Regions from separate parts of the Pseudocitrobacter sp. CD920760 genome, predicted to be linked through region 1. Evidence: riboswitches for the same ligand, from Rfam matches in the RefSeq annotation. Region 1 holds a riboswitch; each other region holds the start of a gene.

The links. A riboswitch is a leader RNA that binds a small molecule or an ion and turns the genes downstream of it on or off. The one in region 1 is predicted to bind thiamine pyrophosphate.
Region 2: it holds a riboswitch for thiamine pyrophosphate, as region 1 does, so the genes downstream of both, thiC (phosphomethylpyrimidine synthase ThiC) here and thiB (thiamine ABC transporter substrate binding subunit) in region 1, are expected to answer to the same signal.
Region 3: it holds a riboswitch for thiamine pyrophosphate, as region 1 does, so the genes downstream of both, thiM (hydroxyethylthiazole kinase) here and thiB (thiamine ABC transporter substrate binding subunit) in region 1, are expected to answer to the same signal.

What each region holds. Positions count from the first base shown of each region.
Region 1 is NZ_CM173490.1:804,561-810,005, forward strand. Features, by position in the region: gene thiQ (thiamine ABC transporter ATP-binding protein ThiQ) at 1-481, opposite strand, end outside; gene thiP (thiamine/thiamine pyrophosphate ABC transporter permease ThiP) at 465-2,075, opposite strand; gene thiB (thiamine ABC transporter substrate binding subunit) at 2,051-3,034, opposite strand; TPP riboswitch at 3,065-3,156, opposite strand; gene sgrR (HTH-type transcriptional regulator SgrR) at 3,193-4,848, opposite strand; gene sgrT (glucose uptake inhibitor SgrT) at 4,936-5,088, shown strand; gene AC1MKH_RS03700 (sugar efflux transporter) at 5,174-5,445, shown strand, end outside.
Region 2 is NZ_CM173490.1:229,617-235,061, forward strand. Features, by position in the region: gene AC1MKH_RS01055 (HesA/MoeB/ThiF family protein) at 1-152, opposite strand, end outside; gene thiE (thiamine phosphate synthase) at 145-780, opposite strand; gene thiC (phosphomethylpyrimidine synthase ThiC) at 780-2,675, opposite strand; TPP riboswitch at 2,762-2,871, opposite strand; gene rsd (sigma D regulator) at 2,922-3,410, opposite strand; gene nudC (NAD(+) diphosphatase) at 3,507-4,280, shown strand; gene hemE (uroporphyrinogen decarboxylase) at 4,324-5,388, shown strand; gene nfi (deoxyribonuclease V) at 5,398-5,445, shown strand, end outside.
Region 3 is NZ_CM173490.1:3,426,999-3,432,443, reverse strand. Features, by position in the region: gene AC1MKH_RS16175 (oxidoreductase) at 1-125, shown strand, start outside; gene AC1MKH_RS16170 (DUF7916 family protein) at 135-977, shown strand; gene crcB (fluoride efflux transporter CrcB) at 974-1,348, opposite strand; gene AC1MKH_RS16160 (universal stress protein) at 1,364-1,786, opposite strand; fluoride riboswitch at 1,864-1,931, opposite strand; TPP riboswitch at 2,028-2,125, shown strand; gene thiM (hydroxyethylthiazole kinase) at 2,160-2,945, shown strand; gene thiD (bifunctional hydroxymethylpyrimidine kinase/phosphomethylpyrimidine kinase) at 2,942-3,742, shown strand; gene AC1MKH_RS16145 (NCS2 family permease) at 3,922-5,265, opposite strand; gene AC1MKH_RS16140 (adenine deaminase) at 5,266-5,445, opposite strand, start outside.

The DNA of each region.
Region 1 (5,445 bases):
CGAGGGCGGAAAAAGGTTCATCCAGCAGCAAAATCGGCTGCTGACGGACCAAACAACGCGCCAGCGCCACACGTTGACGCTGGCCGCCGGAAAGCTCACCCGGCAGGCGCGTCAGCAAGGACTCAAGCCCTATCTGTTGGGCGATCGCCTGCAACTTCTGTTTTTGCGCATCGTTCAGTTTCAGCGAAGGCGACATCCCCAGCCCAATGTTTTGCTGCACGCTCAGGTGGCTGAACAGGTTGTTTTCCTGAAACAACATCGATACCGGGCGACGGGCGGGCGGCGTACGGGTATGCGTCTCGCCGTTAATCACAATTTCGCCGCTGGCAGGCGTCAGAAAACCGGCAACCAGATTCAGCAGCGTACTTTTCCCCGCCCCGCTCGGCCCAAGAATGGCGAGGGTTTCGCCCTGCGCCACGGAGAGACTAAAGCGCATCGGTAAATGCTGATAAAGCCAGGTAACATCATTGAGTTTTAGCATCGCGTCCCGGTAGTTTTTCAATCACGGTAAAAAGCAGGAAACAGAGCAGCAGCAGAAGCAGGGCGGTCACCGCGCCATCCTGGCTGCGATAAGAGCCTATTTGCTGGTAAAGATAAAACGGTAGCGTGCGGAAATCATCATTGCCAAACAGCGCCACTACACCGAAATCGCCAATCGACAGGACGCAGGCGAACGCCAGCGCCTGGGCGAGGGGCCGTTTAAGTGCGCGCAACTCCACGATTTTTAAACGGTTAAACCCTTCCAGCCCCAGCGACTCACACAACGGTGTATAACGCGCGGTAATATCGCGCATCGGCGTCTCCAGCACTTTCAACGCGTAGGGGATGGCCATCAGCGCATTGGCGAAAATCACGATGCCATCGGCGGAGTCAGGCAGCCCGATAGTATTATTCAGCAGCAGGAAAAAGCCGGTCGCCAGCACAATCCCCGGCATAGCGAGAATCAACATGCCGCTCAGCTCCAGCGTTTGTCCGGCGAGCTGCGCATTACGCGCGCGCAGTTCGCGGCTGCTCCACAGCAGCATCATGGTGAGCACCACGCTCAATACCCCTGCGGCAACAGCGATGCGCAGTGAAGTCCACAGTGCCTGCCAGAGCGGCGGTTGTCGCAGGGCGTTGAGCATCGCCGGGTTGATGCCATCGACCAGCACCGCCAGCAGCGGCGGCAGCATCAATAACAGGGCCAGCGTAATCAGCAGACCATCGCTAAGACGGCTGTGCAGACGATCGTCCGGGTCGCGCCAGCCCTGCATTTGCGTATTACCGACGGCAATCGCCTTGCTCAGACGTTGGCTAACCAGCACCAACGTCAGGCAGCACGCCATCTGGATCAGCGCCAGCATCGCCGCCCGCGCCGGGTCATAATCAAAATTGAGCGCCTGATAAATCGCCAGTTCAATAGTCGTGGCTTTCGGCCCGCCGCCCAGCGATAGCACGGTGGCGAAGCTGGCAAAACAGAGCATAAAGATCAGCGTGCTGATGGGCAGAATTTGCCGACGCAGCCAGGGCCATTCCACGAAGCGAAAGAAATTGAACCCGCGCATCCCAAGCTGAGCGGCAAGCTGGCGCTGCTCGCCGGGGATTTGCTCCAGCGCCTGAAGCAGCAGGCGGGTCGCCATTGGCATGTTGAAGAACACGTGCGCCAGCAGGATGCCCTGCAATCCATAAGGCGAGAAATGCCACTCCAGCCCGAGTGATGTGAGTATCTGCGCCAGCCAGCCCTGACGCCCGTAGACGCTGAGGATGCCGAATACCGCGACCAGTACGGGCAAAATCAGCGTCATTGCGCACAGGCGCAGCAATGTTTCGCGGCCAGGGAAACGACGGCGATAGAGCGCGCGGGCGAGGAAAATAGCGGGCACAACCGACAGCAGCGCGGAGAGAAACGCCTGCCAGAAGGAGAAACGCACGACGTGCCAGAGGTAGCTATCCGCCAGCAGCGTCTGCCCGCTGGCATCCGGGGCGCTAAACCACAGTGCCAGAAAGGCGGCCAGCGCCACGGCGACGATAAGCGTCGCCGCCGTCACTCCAGGCCAAATCCAGCCGGGAATTAACGGCTGACGGCGCGTTGCCATGTCGCGATCCAGTTCTGACGCTGTGTGGCGACGTCCTGCGGGGTAAATTCCAGGGCAGTTTTCGGTTTATCGAGCGTCTCAAAGCCGGCGGGCAGCGTCACGTCAGCCACCGGATACATCCAGTTACCCGTCGGAATGGCCTGCTGGAACGCAGGGGAAATCATAAACTTGAGGAATTTTTCGGCCAGTTCAGGCTGTTTGCTGGCGGCGGTCCGCGCCGCCACTTCCACCTGCAAATAATGCCCCTCGGCAAATGAGGCGGCGGCGTAGTTATCTTTTTTCTCTTCGATAATGTGATACGCCGGAGAGGTGGTGTAGCTCAGCACCAGGTCGCTTTCCCCTTTCAGGAATAAACCATACGCTTCGCTCCAGCCTTTGGTCACGGTGACGGTTTTCGCCGCCAGTTTCTGCCAGGCTTCAGCTGTTTTATCGCCATACACTTTTTGCATCCACAGCAGCAGGCCCAGGCCCGGCGTGCTGGTGCGCGGGTCCTGATAAATCACCCGCCATTTCTGGTCGCTCTCGACCAGTTCTTTCAGGCTTTTCGGCGGATTCTTCAGTTTGTTTTTATCGTAAACGAAGGCGAAATAGCCGTAGTCGAAGGGAACAAAGGTGTCATCTTTCCAGCCGCCGGGGACGGTAACGTTACTCGTCGGCACGCCGCTTTTGGCGAACAGATTTGTCTGGCTGGCGGCTTGCAGCAGGTTGTTATCGAGCCCCAGCACCACGTCGGCTTTGCTCTTTTTTCCTTCCATGCGCAGGCGGTTAAGCAGTGAAACGCCATCTTCCAGCGCCACAAATTTCAGCTCGCAGCCACAGTCGGCTTCAAAGGCTTTTTTCACCACCGGGCCAGGGCCCCAGTCGGCGGCGAAGGAATCATAGGTGTAAACCGTGAGTACCGGTTTGGCGAAAGCTGGCAGGGCGAGAAGCGCCAGCAGCGGCAGACATTTTTTTAACACTTTGCACCTCAGTGAGCAGGTGGCAAAGGATTTTGAGTTGGCCTCAAATCCCTCCGCCGGCGTTATCCGGATCAGGTTCGACGGGTATCTCTCAGCAAATTTATGCACCCCGTTGAGTAGCTCGCTATTGTAATGATTACGTGAATAAATCAAAAGCGCTATGGATCCGGCGGGGCGAACCACGCGGATTTAAAGTCGAACCAGCCGAGGGTGTTCATGCGCACGCCGCGCATACTGCGTTGCCCCTGAATGCGCAGCCAGTGGTGGATGAGCGGCACAATTGCCTGTTGTTCCAGCAACTGTTTGCACCAGGTCGGGAGATCCAGTTCGCCCGCATGCCACTGTCGGATATCTGCCTGCCAGTCACGGGCGATGCAGTGCTGAAGCAGCGGCACTTCGCAAAGATGCGCGAACAGGGAGAAGTTTAACGGTAGCGTGAAGTTGGCGCTGTTGAGCCAGACATCGCTGACCACCTCGCCGCTGTGCCATTCGTCATAGTCCACTTCGTTAATCTCAAGTGTGACCTGATGCTCGGCCAGCAGTTGCGCCATGATGCGGGCAATCACTTTATGTTCGACATGATCGCGATAGAAACCAATCGTGATGCGCTCCAGCCCGGCGGGTTTTTCGTGGGTTTTGCTGTGCGCGTGGTGCCAGCGGGGCAGCAGGCCGTAGGCCGGGAACCAGTACTGTTGGTACTGTTCGCTGGCGTGATAGAGCAAATTCGCCGGGGCCAGCACGTGGCTTAACCACTGGCGTACGTGCTGATTGGCGCCGCGCGACGAGCGGGCGTCAAACAGCAGATAGTAGCATCCCTCTTCAAGCCGGCTTTCGACGGCCTGTTCGCTCTGGGTAGTGCCCTGTAACGTCAGACCACAGCTGAGATCTTCCGCCACGTCGGGTAATACCCAAACATTCACTTCATCTATTAATGCGCGAAAACCGAAATACTCTTCAAAGGCGTGGATTTTGAGCTGATTCTGGTTATTGCGCACCACCGCGTAAGGGCCGGTTCCGACCGGCTGGCGGGAGAAATGCGGCATGGATGACCACTCGTACGGCAGGATCATTGCCGGAGTATGACCGAGCAGCCACGGTAACCAGCGGTCCGCGTGGGAGAGATGGATATCCAGCGTCCATGCGGTTGGTGACACTATTTGAGTGATATGAGAATAGAGCGGCAGCCTGTTAATGCGTTCCAGCGAATGGATGATGTCTTCTATCTCCAGCTCGCGGCCATTATGAAAATGAATGCCTGGACGCAAATAAAAGCGCCAGTGCAGAGGGGATATCTCCTTCCAGTGGTGCGCAATATCGGCTTCCAGTTCCCCGTTTTCCTCATTTATGCGCGTCAGGGCACTGAAAATTTGTCGCGCAATATGGGTTTCAGATCGACGTAACGCCGTACCGGGCAACAGATTTTGCATCGGGCGGTAGTAGAGCACACGCAGAATGTGCCGCCCCTGGCGGAAGCTACGGCCCAGGTGAGAAACCAGCATCTGTCGCACCGTCGATTTGTCGCCAACCAGCTGTACCAGTTGGTCAATACGATCCTGCTCCAGCAGGTCTTCCGCCCGCTGCTGCTGCAATGCCAGCCCGGTATAGAGGAAGGTTAATCGCGAGCGTTTACCGCGCCCGGCCTCGGCTTCCCAGGTTAGCCAGCCCCGCGCTTCCATGGTGTTTAACAGGGTTCGCATATGGCGACGCGAGCAGCTCAGCAGCTCCGCCAGTTCGTTCAGCGTCGTTTCCTGCGCTTTGCCGTCGCAGCATTGCCACAGACGGATGAATTGTTGTTGCAGTCGACCAGAAGGCATAAAAGGGGAACTCCTGATAAAAACTCAGCAATTTATTAATCCCTATATTAAGCCAATAATCAATCTCGATGAAGCGGGGAGGTGAATATGAAGAGGTCAACCACAGGTCAGTTTTATCAGCACTATTTTTACGCAACACGTCATGTTTCCTGGCTGGCCCGCCAGATGGCAGGGATGCGGTTCAAAATGCTTGATGATCTGATGCAGTGGGAGGTTACGCGCTCGACCTCTGAACACTAAATCGCCAAATCATGTGTGACTGAGTATTTGCCAGCAGGTATTATCTGCTGGCTTTTTTTATTTCTCGCGCGCTAAAGGATTTCTCATGCTCTGGATTATGACGATGGGACGACGTCTCAACGGTGTCTACGCGGCCTTTATGCTGGTGGCGTTTATGATGGGCGTGGCGGGGGCGCTGCAGGCGCCGACGCTGAGCCTGTTTCTCAGCCGGGAAGTCGGCGCTCAGCCGTTTTGGGTGGGACTATTTTACACGGTGAACGCTATCGCCGGGATTCTGGTCAGCCTGTGGCTGGCGAAACGCTCCGACAGCCAGGGCGATCGTCGCAAGCTCATTATGTTCTGCTGCCTGATGGCGGT
Region 2 (5,445 bases), 570 kb from region 1:
CCCGCACCGGCAAGATACAGCGCCGCAGGCGCGCCTAAGCCGCCGAGCCCGACGATAAGCACCCGGCTGGCGAGCAGTTTTTGCTGGCCCTCCACGGCGATATCCTCCAGTAACATCTGGCGACTGTAGCGCATGAAATCGCGATCATTCATCGCCCACTCCCGCCAGCGCCAGCAGTTTCGCGGTGGCATCGCGCCAGTCTGCGGCTTGCGTAATCGCGCTCACGACGGCGATGCTGCCAACGCCCGTCGCCAGCACTGCCGGCGCACGTTCAAGGCTAATTCCGCCAATGGCGACGGTGGGGTAATCGTCCAGGCGTTTAATATGCGCGGCGAGCTGTTCCAGCCCCTGCGGCGCGGAGGGCATCTGCTTGGTTTGCGTTGGGAACACGTGACCCAGCGCGATGTACGAAGGCTGCGCCGCCAGCGCCACGTCAATTTCCATATCATCGTGAGTCGATACGCCAAGCCGTAAGTTGGCCGCGCGAATCGCGTCGAGATCGGTGGTTTCCAGATCTTCCTGCCCCAGATGCACGCCATAAGCCTGGTGTTTAATCGCCAGGCGCCAGTAGTCGTTGATAAACAGACGCGCGTTATAGCGACGGCCGAGATCTATCGCGGCAACCACATCGGCCTCGACCTCGTCGTCGTGTTTGTCCTTAATGCGTAACTGAATGGTGCGTACGCCCGCTTCCAGCAAACGTGCGATCCACTCCACGCTATCAACAACCGGGTAGAGGCCCAAACGGAAAGGAACCGGGGGAAAATGAGGCTGGTACATTATAAATTCTCCTGAGGGATATAGAGTTCGCCACCCCGGGCGCGGAACTGACCAGACATCTCGTTCATCCCGGTCTCTGCGGCCTGTTTTGCCGCGTAATCGCGAACTTCCTGGGTGATTTTCATTGAGCAGAATTTGGGGCCGCACATCGAGCAGAAATGGGCAACTTTGCCCGATTCCTGCGGCAGTGTTTCATCGTGATAGGCGCGAGCGGTGAAGGGGTCGAGCGCCAGGTTAAACTGATCTTCCCAGCGGAATTCAAAGCGTGCTTTCGACATGGCGTTATCGCGAATCTGCGCGCCGGGGTGACCTTTTGCCAGGTCTGCCGCGTGGGCGGCGATCTTGTAAGTGATAAGTCCTTGCTTCACATCGTCTTTATTCGGTAAGCCGAGGTGCTCTTTTGGCGTGACGTAGCAGAGCATCGCGCAGCCGAACCAGCCAATCATCGCCGCACCAATCCCGGAGGTGAAATGGTCGTAGCCTGGTGCAATATCGGTGGTGAGCGGCCCTAACGTATAAAACGGCGCTTCATGGCAGTGCTCCAGCTCTTCGGTCATATTACGGCGGATCATCTGCATTGGCACATGGCCGGGCCCTTCAATCATCACCTGCACGTCATATTCCCAGGCGATTTTGGTCAATTCGCCCAACGTGTGAAGTTCTGCAAACTGGGCTTCATCGTTGGCATCCTGAATTGAGCCAGGACGCAGGCCGTCGCCCAGCGACAGCGATACATCATAGGCGGCGCAAATTTCACAAATTTCGCGGAAGTGCTGATAAAGGAAGTTTTCCTGATGATGCGAGAGGCACCACTTCACCATGATTGAGCCACCGCGCGACACAATACCGGTCAGGCGTTTGGCGGTCATCGGCACGTAACGCAGCAGCACGCCCGCATGAATGGTGAAGTAGTCTACGCCCTGTTCGGCCTGTTCCAGCAACGTATCGCGGAACGCTTCCCAGCTCAGATCCTCGGCGATCCCATTGACCTTCTCCAGCGCCTGGTAGATCGGCACGGTGCCGATTGGTACCGGGCTGTTGCGCAGGATCCATTCGCGGGTTTCGTGGATGTAACGCCCGGTGGAGAGGTCCATCACCGTATCGGCGCCCCAGCGCGTTGCCCACACCAGTTTTTCCACCTCTTCTTCAATCGAGGAGCTCACTGCGGAGTTACCGATATTGGCGTTCACCTTCACCAGGAAGTTACGCCCGATGATCATCGGTTCCGATTCCGGATGGTTAATATTGGCCGGGATAATCGCCCGACCTGCCGCCACTTCGGCACGGACAAACTCAGGCGTGATGTTTTGTGGTAGCAGCGTGTCGAAGCTTTGCCCCGGATGCTGCTGGCGCAGTACTTCGCTGCGAATGCGCTCGCGCCCCATATTTTCGCGCAGGGCGATAAATTCCATCTCCGGGGTGATTACCCCCCGACGAGCATAATGGAGTTGGGTGACGCGCTTGCCGGGACACGCGCGTTTTGGCGTCAACAGGCCGGTGAAGCGCAATTCGTCGAGAAATTCGTCCGCGAGGCGGGCCTGAGTATAGGCGGAGCTGCGCGCCGTTAAGGTTTCGCTATCGGCGCGCGCGTCAATCCACGGCTGGCGCAGTTTTGCCAGGCCCTGGCGGATATCGATTTTTTCGGCTGGGTCGCCGTAGGGGCCGGAGGTGTCATACACCGGGATCGCTTCATTCTCTTCGTACTGCGCATTATCCTCGCTGCCGCCAATGAGCGTGGGGCTAAGCTGAATTTCGCGCATCGGCACGCGTACGCCAGGCTGTGTACCGGCGAGATAAATACGGCGCGAGTTAGGGAAAGCGGTGCCTTCCAGAGTATCAATAAAGCGTTGAGCCTGTTCGCGTTGTTCGCGGCGAGTCAGTTTTGTTGTAGACATAGCGCATACCAAATAAAAAAGGATATGGCTTGTCAGACGACGGATGGAGTAATGGATGCACAGCGCCCGTGAAGGCAGAGGCATAAAGCTGAATTACTCTTGTTCCCTTCGCAGGTATTAGCCTGATCAGGTTCCGCGGATCCCGAATTAACGGTCTCAGCCTGTGTTTTCACACGTGGCACTCCGACAAGATGTAGCCCCATAAATGGGACGATGAATGTAAACTACGCGTTAATGCGTAAAATCTCAAGCGGGACGTTTGATCCCGGCGCTATCGTGCATCGCATCCAGCACGAGCATGATGAGCTTATCTTCGAGCACAAAACGTGCCTCCAGCGCCTCGCCGATATCCGACAATGCTTGTTGAAATTCAAAGCAATTATCGTGATCGATGGCCGTCTCCAGGCTGGAGTCGTAATAGTCCATAATCAACTGGGTGTTGGCTTCCAGCTTGGGCCAGATTTTAGTGGCCGTTAAAAGCGCGGCGTCGCCTTCCAATTTATGGAGAATGCGTTCATAAATACTGAAGTGGCAGGAGGAGAGGTAGTCCACCAGTCGCTGACAAAAATCATCCAGTGCTTTTTCATTCAGCCGTATAAACGATTCTTTGCCAGGCTTAATCCCAATCAGGTTGGAATAAGCGACAAGCAATTGCTTGCGTATGTTGAGCCAGCGGTCGACCAGTTTGTTACTGCCTCCAACATGCTCCGTCAGGCTTTCGAGCTGGTTTAACATGTGATTGACTCCGCACAAGTGGGTTTAAAGACTGCGCACTAAGATGTAACGATAATGTAAATAACATGCCAGTGAAGCAAAGGTAGTGCAATAGATATGGATCGTATAATTGAAAAATTAGACATCGGCTGGTGGGTCGTCAGCCATGAGCAAAAATTATGGCTGCCGGGCGGAGAATTACCCTGGGGCGAAGCGGGAAAATTCGACCTTGCGGGGCAACGCGCGCTGCTGATTGGTGAATGGCAAGGCTCGCCGGTGTGGCTGATTCAGCAACAGCGTCGTCATGATATGGGCTCGCTGCGGCAAATTCTCGACCAGGATGCCGGGCTGTTTCAACTCGCCGGGCGCGGCGTGCAGCTGGCGGAGTTCTACCGCTCGCATAAATTCTGCGGCTACTGTGGGCATACCATGCACCCCAGCAAAACCGAATGGGCGATGCTGTGCGACCACTGCCGTCAACGCTACTATCCGCAAATCGCGCCCTGCATCATCGTCGCCATTCGTCGCGATGACACCATCCTGCTGGCGCAGCATACGCGTCATCGCAACGGCGTACACACCGTGCTGGCCGGGTTCGTTGAAGTGGGCGAAACGCTGGAGCAGGCCGTCGCGCGCGAAGTGATGGAAGAGAGCAGTATAAAAATCAAAAACCTGCGTTATGTCACCTCCCAACCGTGGCCGTTCCCGCAATCACTGATGACCGCGTTTATGGCCGAGTATGACAGCGGCGATATCGTGATCGACCCCAAAGAGCTGCTGGAAGCCAACTGGTATCGCTATGACGATTTACCGTTACTGCCGCCGCCGGGAACCGTCGCCCGTCGACTCATTGAAGATACTGTCGCACTCTGCCGGGCAGAGTATGAGTGACACTCATGTTACACTGGCGTGAAAGAGCTCAAGGAATGGAAAAATGACCGAACTGAAAAACGATCGTTACCTGCGTGCGCTGCTGCGTCAGCCTGTAGATGTCACCCCTGTCTGGATGATGCGCCAGGCGGGCCGCTATTTACCGGAATATAAAGCGACCCGTGCCCAGGCCGGGGATTTTATGTCCCTGTGCAAAAACGCCGAGCTGGCATGCGAAGTCACACTTCAGCCGCTGCGCCGTTACCCGCTGGATGCGGCCATTCTGTTCTCCGATATTCTGACTATCCCGGATGCAATGGGCCTCGGGCTCTATTTTGAAGCGGGCGAAGGCCCACGCTTTACCTCGCCGATAACCAGTAAAGCGGATGTTGATAAGCTGCCGATTCCGGACCCGGAAGGCGAACTGGGTTATGTGATGAACGCGGTGCGTACGATCCGCCGCGAACTGAAAGGCGAAGTGCCGCTGATTGGTTTCTCCGGCAGCCCGTGGACGCTGGCGACCTACATGGTCGAAGGCGGCAGCAGCAAAGCGTTTACCGTGATTAAAAAGATGATGTATGCCGAGCCGCAAACGCTGCATCTGCTGCTCGATAAACTGGCGAAAAGCGTCACGCTCTATCTGAATGCGCAGATTAAAGCCGGTGCGCAGTCGGTGATGATTTTCGACACCTGGGGCGGTGTGCTCACCGGGCGTGATTATCAGCAGTTCTCGCTGTATTACATGCACAAAATTGTCGATGGTTTGCTGCGTGAAAACGACGGGCGCCGCGTGCCGGTGACGCTGTTCACCAAAGGCGGAGGGCAGTGGCTGGAAGAGATGGCGGAAACCGGCTGTGATGCGTTGGGTCTCGACTGGACCACCGATATCGCCGATGCGCGTCGCCGTGTGGGCCACAAAGTGGCACTGCAGGGCAATATGGACCCATCCATGCTTTACGCACAGCCTGCGCGCATCGAGGAAGAAGTGGCGACTATTCTGGCGGGCTTTGGCAAGGGCGAAGGCCACGTCTTCAACCTCGGTCACGGCATCCATCAGGATGTGCCGCCGGAACACGCCGGGGCGTTTGTCGAGGCGGTACATCGCCTCTCTGCGCCTTATCATCAGTAAGGAGTGGTTATGGATCTCGCGTCGCTACGCGCTCAACAAATCGAACTCGCTTCTTCC
Region 3 (5,445 bases), 2.6 Mb from region 1:
CGCTGTATGAAACATTAACCACTGGATGCGCAAACTACGTCAGCGAGCTGGAAGCGCTGACTAATCTGGAGATTCTGGAACGCGCGTTCCAGCAGCCATCGCCGTCACTGATCGCGTTATCTTAAGGAGAATATATGCAACGGATTTTAAATTGCCGCACCCGTGATTTTGCCAAACCGGCTGCTGCAAGCGAGCTGGTGCAGGCCATTGTCGCTTCTGAAGGACGCGTGATTATGGCGGAAGTCGCGGCAGGGGCGAGCCCGCTGTACGGCGAAGTGACCAATGGCGAGCTGCTTTGCGCGTTTGGCTGCGATCTGCTGCTGGTAAAAGGAATGAATTGCCGCACTCAGGCGATTCAGGGATGTGAAAACCTTGCCCACTTCAAAGCGCTGACGGGGCGACTGATTGGCGTCAGCATGGAAGTGCTGGCAGATCCGTCGCTGGACGATCCTCGCGCCTGTAACCTGAATAATCTTGCGCTGCTGCAGGAGGCAGATTTTTACTGCCTGACGGCGTATGACAAACCGGGCGTCACCGCTGAGCGCGTCATTGACGCACTGCGCCAGATTCGCGCGATGACCGATAAAATGATCCTGGTGGCGAAGTTTTATGCGTCAGGCCTTGCCGAACCGCAGGAGTACGCCCGCTATGTTCTGGAAGGTGCCGATGGCGTGATGATTCCCGCGCCAGCCAGCTGTCGCGGCGCCTCAGAGGAGAAGGTGGCCTTTGCGCTGGCGGCGGTTCAGGCCGTCGGTGGCGTGGGCATCACCACGCTCAGCAGCAGCCAGGAGGGCGCAGATGAAGAAACGGTGCGGCAAATTGCACTCGCCAGTAAGCGCTGCGGCGCCGATATGTACAACTTCGGCGATGCCGGTGTCGCCGGAATGGCTGACCCGCAAGCGCTGTATGCGTTTTCGATGGCCGTTCGCGGTCGCCGCCACACCTGGGTGAGAATGGCGGCGTCGCTGGCGCGCTAAACCAGCGTCATCAAAAAGAATCCGGCAGCGGTCATCAGGAGCGATCCCACCACGTGAGTCATCACCGAAATCATCGCCCACAGATAGTTGCCATTTTGCAAAAGGGTGACGATCTCCGCCGAAAAGGTGGAAAAGGTCGTCATCCCGCCGCAAAGCCCGGTGGTAATCAGTAACTTCCATGCCGGGTCCAACTGCGGCTGGCGCAAAAAGAACGCCAGCGCCGCGCCAATAATAAAACCACCGACCAGATTAACCACCAGCGTTCCTGGTGGCAGGCTGGGGAAAAGGCTGTTCAGTTTCATCGACAGCCACCAACGAATGACACACCCGGTAGAGCCGCCAATAATAACGGCCAGTAATGAACGATACATCACGCGCGTAAATCCTTATGCTAAATGTTTGATCAGCACATCCACCGTCAGATGATTGATGTACTCAAGGGAGTGGGAGGCGAGCACGCCCAGCAGGCGATTGTGATGTCCGGCGATGACCAGATCGATACGGCGATCGCGGATACAGGATTCGACATCTTCAAAGCGACGGGTCGTGACCAGTTCCAGCGTTTGTACCGGTAAGGAAACGGATTCCGCCAGCTCGCTCAACAGGGCTTTGGCCTGAATGACTTCCTGCGAAACCACGTCATCCATCAGGCTGTCGGAGACATAATTGAGGGCGCGATAATCGGTGCTGATATGCGCGATGGTTATCGTCATCGCGTTCTCCTGCGCCATTTTTGCGGCGTGATCGAGCAGGGGAATGCCATCAAGACTGTTGTTAATCAGCACCAGCGCATGGTTGTAAACAGGCATAAAAAAACCTCGTCAGGTTGCGAGGTATGAGCGGGTCTTTAAACGACAGACAGCCTGACATACCTCCATGTTAAGAGGGTATACCAGGCGTCATCAGCCCCAGCAGGGCGGTTGGGAAAGGTGGAACGCCATCACCTTTATGAATAATTGTGGGCCGATGAGGGGGGGAATGCAAATGGTTTGTGCGGCTTGCTTCCACCCGGCACTTGCCGTAACCTGCTGCGATACACGAATTTGTTGTATTGATGACTCGGGGTGCCCTTCCTTCGTGAAGGCTGAGAAAAACCCGTACCACCTGATCTGGATAATGCCAGCGTAGGGAAGTCAGAGACCGTCAGGTCATTGCTTCTGGACGTTCTGGCAGGAGCAAACCATGCAAGCAGAGCCGCTTAGTCCCGCGCAAATCGCGCATTCGTTACATCTTTTTCGTCATCACGCCCCCCTTGTTCACTGTATGACTAACGACGTCGTGCAGACCTTTACCGCCAACGTATTGCTGGCGCTCGGTGCATCCCCCGCGATGGTGATTGATGCGCAGGAAGCCGCGCAGTTCTCTGCCATTGCCGATGCGTTATTGATAAACGTCGGCACGCTAACGCAGCCGCGCGCGCAGGCGATGAAAGCCGCCGTGTTGAGTGCGAACGCTGCGGGTAAACCCTGGACTCTCGACCCTGTCGCCGTGGGCGCGTTAACGCTGCGCACCGAGTTTTGCCACGACCTGTTGACCTTAAAACCTGCCGCCATTCGGGGAAATGCCTCCGAAATTATGGCGCTGGCGGGAATGAGCGCGGGCGGGCGCGGCGTGGATACCACCGATACCGCCGCTGCTGCGCTACCGGCGGCGCAGGCTCTGGCGCGTCAGATCAATACCATTGTGGCGGTGACGGGCGAAGTGGATTACATCACCGATGGACAACGCGTTGTCGCGGTAACGGGCGGCGACCCGTTGATGACCCGGGTAGTGGGGACGGGCTGTGCATTGTCTGCGGTCGTCGCGGCAAGCTGTGCGCTGCCGGGCGACAGGCTGGATAACGTTGCCTCTGCCTGCGCCTTTATGAAACTGGCCGGTGGTCGTGCGGCGGTCGATAACGGACCGGGCAGTTTTGTCCCCGCATTTTTAGATGCGCTGTATGCACTGAATGGGGAGGCACTGGCATGAAACGGATTAACGCATTAACCATTGCCGGTACCGATCCAAGCGGTGGCGCGGGCATTCAGGCGGATCTGAAAACCTTCTCAGCATTGGGCGCATACGGCTGTTCGGTGATCACCGCGCTGGTGGCGCAGAACACCCATGGCGTGCAGTCGGTCTATCGTATTGAACCGGATTTTGTCGCTGCGCAGCTGGATTCCGTGTTTAACGATGTGCGCATCGATACCACCAAAATCGGTATGCTGGCGGAAACTGATATCGTTGAAGCCGTGGCGGAGCGATTACAGCGCCATCGGGTGGAAAATGTGGTGCTGGATACGGTCATGTTGGCCAAAAGCGGCGATGCGCTGCTATCGCCCGCGGCGGTAGAAACGCTGCGTCAACGCCTGCTGCCACAGGTCTCGTTAATTACGCCGAATCTGCCGGAAGCGGCGGCATTGCTGGATGCGCCGCATGCGCGGAATGAGCGTGAAATGCTGGAACAAGGGCGCGCGCTGCTGGCGATGGGCTGCGGCGCGGTCCTTATGAAAGGCGGCCATCTTGACGATGCGGAAAGCCCCGACTGGCTGTTCACCCGCGACGGCGAGCAGCGTTTTACCGCACCACGCGTCATGACCAAAAACACCCACGGCACGGGTTGTACGCTGTCGGCTGCGCTGGCAGCACTGCGTCCGCGCCATAGCTGCTGGGGCGACACGGTGCTGGAAGCGAAAACCTGGCTTTCTGCCGCGCTGGCGCAGGCCGATACGCTGGAAGTCGGCAGTGGAATTGGCCCGGTGCACCATTTTCACGCCTGGTGGTGATCACCTGCATTTGGATGGATGACAAATGCAAAATTGCCTGATGGCGTTGCGCTTATCAGGCCTACAGAGAGTGTGCAATATATTGAATTTGTGAAGTTTTGTAGGCCGGATAAGGCGTTTACGCCGCATCCGGCAAATATCAGCACCACGCCACCAAAACGCGCTTGATGAATTCCTGATTAATGGCGCACCAGCGTGGCAAAGTAATACACCAGCGGCACTGCCAGAATCCATAAGCCGAGAGGGATTTCCCGCCACTTCCCGGCAATGGTTTTAATCATCACATAGAACAGCAACCCACCCGCGATACCCGTCCCGAAGCTATTGGCGATAAGCGTAATCATCACCATCATCAGTACCGGTAAGCCGTCGGTGAAATTCGCCAAATCCACCTTACGCAGGCCGCTAAACATATTCAGGCCAATCAGGATCAACGCCGGGGCTGTGGCTTCTTTGGGGATCATCAGCGCAACGGGGGTGAACAGCAGCATCAGCAAGAACATGATGGCGGCGGCAAGCGCAGTCATGCCGGTTTTACCGCCTGCTTCCGCCGAGGCTGAAGACTCAATCAGCGCCGTCGCGGCCGGAATACCGACCCACGGGCCCAGCGCGGCGGCAATGGAGTCAACCATAAACGGGCGGTTGATGTGCGGCATATTGCCTTCTTCATCCAGCAGGCCCGCTTCACCGCCGACGGCAAGCGTGGTGCCCATGGTTGAGAAAAACTCTGAGGCAAAAAAGACAAACAGATAAGGCAGGAAAGCGATATTCAGCGCGCCAATGATATCCACCTGCGCAAACACCGGAGTTAATGAGTGGGGCAGGGCGATAAAGCTTGATGGCAGGTGCGTGACGCCCGCCGGGATACCCACCAGCGTCGCACACAGAATTGCCCACAGGATAGCGCCAGGAATACGACGCGCCTGCAGGGCAATCGCCAGAAACAGCCCGCACAGCGCCACCAGCGCGCCCGGCGAAAGAAAATCCCCCAGCATCAAGGCGTTATTTTTGGCGCTTGCCAGCACCAATCCGGCATTACGAAAACCGAGCAGGGCAACAAAAATACCGATAGACGCCGTCAGCCCCAGTTTGATGGATTGCGGCACCGAGCGGGTGACCACTTCACGCAGGCCAAAACGGGTGAGCAGGAAGAACAGTACGCCAGACCAGCAGGCAATCCCCAGCCCAATCGGCCAGCCAATTCCGGCGTTTCCGGCCAGCGACACACCGACTAATACCGAGCCGCCAATTCCCGGGCCAACAATAAACGGCAGATTGGCATAAAACGCCATCAACAGCGTGCCGACAACAAACACTAAAATGGTGCCGGTAGTCGCCGCGCCTTTATCCATCCCGCCCGCAGCCAGCAAACCGGGGATCACCACCAGCAGATAAGCGGCGGCGAGAAACCCCGTGATACCCGCCAGACATTCGGTGCGTGCAGAGCTTCCGCGAGCGCGTAGGGCAAAACAACGTTCCAGCCAGCTCTCAGAGGCAGGCGTATTGATTGAGTGGTCGGCCATTTAGTGGGCGCTCCTTTGCTGATGCGAATAGTGAATAACCGGGTCGATAATCTGACGCGTTGCGCCATCGGTGAGCCCCAAATCCGTCAGATGTGGCCCGGCGTTACAGGCAAGGCAGGTGCCTTCAATGGCCTTAAATACCCGATACGGCGGCTGCCAGTCGGCAATGTCACCGCTACG